2 regions of the Methylobacterium sp. yr668 genome follow, and region 2 is predicted to be linked to the other one. Evidence: predicted binding sites of a transcription regulator. Region 2 holds the regulator's gene; the other holds the start of a gene.
The links. The regulator LexA, encoded in region 2, represses DNA repair genes until DNA is damaged. The targets are predictions, from matches to a motif close to TGTTCNNNNTGTGTTCNG.

Region 1 (2,394 bases), on a different contig from region 2:
GCGCAGGTAGGCCAGCGCGTCGCGGATCTCGGCGCGCTCGTAGAAGCGCGGGCCGCCGATGACCCGGTAGGGCAGCCCGAGCTGGACGAACCGGTCCTCGATCTCGCGCATCTGCGCCGAGATCCGCACCAGCACGGCGATCTCCGACAGGGGATGCTGCTTGGACTGGAGGGACTCGATCGACTCGGCGAGCATCCGCGCCTCCTCTTCCGAATCCCACGCGCCCGTCACGGTGACGCGCTCGCCCGGCTCGTCGTCGGTGCGCAGGGTCTTGCCGAGGCGGCTCTCGTTCCTGGCGATCAGCCCGGAGGCGGCGGCAAGGATGTGGCCCGTGGAGCGGTAGTTGCGCTCCAGGCGCACCACCACCGCGCCCGGGAAGTCGTGCTCGAAGCGCAGGATGTTGTCGACCTCGGCCCCGCGCCAGCCGTAGATCGACTGGTCGTCGTCGCCGACGCAGGCGATGTTCTTGCGGGATTGCGCCAGGAGGCGCAGCCACAGGTACTGAGCGACATTGGTGTCCTGGTACTCGTCGACCAGGATGTAGCGGAACCGGTCCTGGTAATTGGCCAGGACGTCGGGGTTCTCCCGCCAGAGCTTGAGGCAGAGCAGCAGGAGATCGCCGAAATCGACGGCGTTCAGCGTCGCCAGCCGGGCCTGGTAGGCGGTGTAGAGGGCGCCGCCCTTGCCGAACGCGAAGGCCGAGGCCTCGCCCGGAGGCACCTGCTCGGGGCCGAGGCCGCGGTTCTTCCAGCCGTCGATGGCGTGGGACAGGGCCCGGGCCGGCCAGCGCTTCTCGTCGACGTTCTGGTCGGCGATGACCTGCTTCATCAGCCGGAGCTGGTCGTCGGTGCCGAGGATGGTGAAGTCGGATTTCAGCCCGACCAGCTCGGCGTGGCGGCGCAGGATCTTGGTGCCGATGGCGTGGAAGGTGCCCAGCCACGGCATGCCCTCGCCGGCCGGCCCGATCAGCGCGCCGATCCGGTGCTTCATTTCCCGGGCGGCCTTGTTGGTGAAGGTCACCGCCAAGATGTCGAAGGGGCGCGCCCGGTTGGTGGCGATCAGGTGGGCGATGCGGGTGGTCAGCACCCGGGTCTTGCCGGTGCCGGCCCCGGCCAGCACCAGGACCGGGCCCTCCGTGGTCTCGACGGCGCGGCGCTGCTCGGGGTTGAGCCCCTCGAGGTAGCCGGCCGCGTCGCGCCGGAGGGCGCCCATGGCGCGGGCGGCGATGGACGTGGCGGGCGCGCCGTCCCCGGCGGGTTGCGGATGCGGGCGGTTCTGCATCCTGCTTCCCTGGACCAAATCGCGAACGGCGTCGAGGCCGTTCGCGCCGCGGCGGGGGCGCGGAGCCATTAAGCGCGGCTGTCCGCGCCGGGGTGATCCGCGTCCTTCGGGCTGGTCGCGTTCCGCGGCCGATCGCGCGATCCATAGGCCGCGGGCCCGGGATGCCCGAGGAACCTCGCGCGTGCCCCGACCGCCGCTCGGGACCGTGGCATCGCCGCTGGCGCCCCCGGCGGCTTATCGTGCTATGGCCGTGGCGACTGACTCGCGGGGGCACGCGGGGCACGGCGGCCCGGTGAGGTCGCGGCCTCGCGCAGAGATGGTGCGGAACGGGACCATTGCGTGATCTTCTGACCGCGCTGGCGTGCGCCGTCATCCTGGTTCTCGTGGCGGCGCTCGCAGTCCCGCCCTTCGTCGACTGGCAGGCCCATCGCGGGCTCGTCGAGCGGGCGCTCGCCCGGTCCCTGGGCGTTCCGGTCCGGACCGACGGCCGGATCGAGGTCCGCCTGCTGCCCTCGCCGCGGCTGCGCGTCGACCGCCTCCACCTCGGCGCCGATCCGGACCGCCCGAGCCTGGATGCTCGGTTCGTCAAGGCCGAGATCGCCCTGGCGCCGCTCCTCAAGGGCGAGTTCCGCTTCACCGAGACCCGGATCGGCCGGGCCGAGATCAAGCTCCCGGTCGCCGGCCCGGACACGCTGAAGCTGCCGCCCGATTTCGGCGGGGCCCTGCGCGACCGCGACCTCGCCATCGAGAACCTGCACATCCAGCAGTTCCTCGTCACCACGCAGGTCCCCGCCACCGGGCGGACCGACCAGCTCTACGTCCAGGACCTGCGCCTGCAGGCGCCGGCCCTGGTCGGGCCCTGGCGGATCGAGGGGACGAGCGGCGGCGTCCCGTTCCGGGCGGTCAGCGGCACGCCGGGACCGGACGGGCGCCTCGCCGCCAAGATCTCCGGCGGCGGCGACGCGACGCCGCGCTTCGAGGCGGACGCGCGGTTCGGCCTCGTCCCCGCCGAATCCGGTGGCGCCCAGGTCGAGGCCGAGGGCTCCGCCCGCCTCGTCGTCGGGCCGCCGACCCAGGCGGCCGGCGCCTACCTGCCGTTCTCGCTGGCCGGCA
Region 2 (2,394 bases):
CGTGGCCGGGCTGATCGCCTGCGCGCGGCTGATCGACGGGCGGCTGCTCGTGCGCCCGGGGGCCGGGCGGATCGGGCGGCTCGTCGGGACCGGCCTGTCGGCGATCACCGGGACCCTGGCCACGACCCTGGTGGCGCAGGTCGCGACGGCCCCCTTCGCCACCTACCACTTCCAGACGGTCCAGCCCTTCGGCCTCGTCGGCAACGCCCTGACCCTGCCGCTCGTCTCCCTGGTGGTGATGCCGGCCGCGGTAATCGGCTGCCTCGCCTATCCCTTCGCCCTCGACCGGCCGGTCTGGTGGCTGATGGGGCAGGCGGTGGCCGGGATGCTGGCGATCTCGGACTGGATCGCCGGGTTCGAGCGGGCGGTCCTGGTGCTGCCGGCCTTCGGCGCCGGGGCGCTGGCCCTGCTGACCGCCGGCCTGCTGCTGGGGACGCTGCCGGCCTCGCGCCTGCGCTGGCTCGCCGTGCCGCCGGTCCTGCTCGGGCTCGTCCTCGCGGCCCGGCCCGACCACTACGACCTCTACGTCGACCGGCAGGGCGCGGGGGCCGCGGTGCGGGGCCCGGACGGGCGGCTCGCGGCCCTCGGCAGCCCTTCGGGCTTCGTCCTCGAGCAGTGGCTGAAGGCGGACGGCGACGGGCGGCGGCCCGCGGCGCTGATCGTCCGGTCGGGCAGCGGGCGCTGCGACCGGCTCGGCTGCACCGCCCGTCTGCCGGACGGGCGGGCGGTCGCCCTGGTCCGGGACAGGCGGGCCTTCCCGGAGGATTGCGCCCGCGCCGCGGTGCTGATCACGGGCCTCGCGGCGCCGCCCACCTGCACGGGGCCGCTGGTGATCGACCGGCGCGTCCTCGCCGCCCGCGGGGCCGTGGCCCTCCGGACCGACGGCGACGGCTTCGCCGCGCGCTACGCCCGGGACGACGGCCGCGCCGTGCCCTGGCGGCCGGCCGCAGGGCGCGGGCCGGGACCGCCGCGGCCGGTCACCGCGGAGCCGGGCGACCGCCCCGCGGAGGACGGGGTCGCCGCGACGCCGGAGGCCGACGCCGCGCCGGGCGGAGACCTCGCCCCCGGCGACGCGCCAGCCGAGCCGCTTCAGTAGCGGCGGACGAGGCTCACGAGGCGGCCCTGGATCCGGACCCGGTCGGGCCCGAGCACGCGGGTCTCGTAGGCCGGGTTGGCGGCCTCGAGGGCGATCGACGAGCCGCGGCGGCGAAGGCGCTTGAGCGTCGCCTCCTCGTCGTCGATCAGCGCCACGATGATGTCGCCGGTATTGGCCGTCTCCTGCTTGCGGATGACCACGAGGTCGCCGTCCAGGATGCCCGCCTCGACCATCGAGTCGCCGCGCACCTCGAGGGCGTAATGCTCGCCGCCGGCCACGAAGTCCGGCGACAGGGTGATGGCGTGGCTCTGGTTCTGGATCGCCGAGACGGGCGTACCGGCCGCGATCCGGCCCATGACCGGGATCGAGATGGCGCGGCCGGACTCGTCGATCATCCGCGTGCTCGCCGGGGCCGGCGGCTGCTTGGACTTACCGCCCTCGACCACGCTCGGCGTGAAGCGGCGCGGCTCGGCGGGAGCCTGAGTCGGCGGAGCGGCCTGGGTCAGGCTCTCGGGGATCCGGATCACCTCGATGGCGCGCGCCCGATTCGGGAGGCGCCGGAGGAAGCCGCGCTCCTCAAGTGCCGTGATCAGCCGGTGGATGCCGGATTTCGACTTGAGATCGAGGGCATCCTTCATCTCGTCGAACGACGGCGGGACACCGCATTCCTGCATCCGGCTCTGGATGAATCGCAGGAGGTCCAGCTGCTTGCGCGTGAGCATCGACGGGGGACTCGCGGCTTGGCGGACCGCCACGTGACGGTCTCCGAAACAAATCACGAACAGGTTAAACGTTCCGCAAGTGTTCCGCAAGAGTGGCACCGCTCGGCCCGGCGCGCCGCGGGCGCGCCCGCGGGAGAAGGTCGAGAAACGCATTGACGGCGCAAGCGGAGCCGTTTCAATGCATCGCGGCGCCCCGCCGGGAAGGCGGCGGACCCGGGGTGCGGGCTGGGACCCTCTTGGAATGACGAGGATGCGACGACCCGCAGCTCTGCTGCCCCTCGGCCTCGCCGCCCTCGGCCTCGCCGGCTGCACCACCGGATTCTCCTACATCTCGCGGAACTACGTGGCGCTCACTCCCCAGGTCGTCACGATCGGCTGCAAGGAGCCCTACGAGGTCTACGACAACCGGCAGCTGCGCCGGATGCTGATCGTGTCCAACGCCCTGCGCGAGTATACCGGCTGCAACCTGAGCGAGGTCCGGATCGATCCGGAGCCGGGCGCCACCCGGGTGAAGCGCTTCCGCACCGCCGCCCGGGCCTATCTCGACGAGACCGTGCGCGAGGATTGCCGGATCAC

Region 1: a site for LexA is predicted at 1,292-1,309, ahead of BM419_RS11015 (ATP-dependent helicase). Genes of this name have one in related genera too.

The regions. Positions count from the first base shown of each region.
Region 1 covers NZ_FOZY01000007.1:70,943-73,336, forward strand. Annotated here, with positions in the region: gene BM419_RS11015 (ATP-dependent helicase) at 1-1,281, opposite strand, end outside; gene BM419_RS11020 (AsmA family protein) at 1,617-2,394, shown strand, end outside.
Region 2 covers NZ_FOZY01000004.1:126,579-128,972, forward strand. Annotated here, with positions in the region: gene BM419_RS06945 (ComEC/Rec2 family competence protein) at 1-1,096, shown strand, start outside; gene lexA (transcriptional repressor LexA) at 1,090-1,818, opposite strand; gene BM419_RS06955 (hypothetical protein) at 2,069-2,394, shown strand, end outside.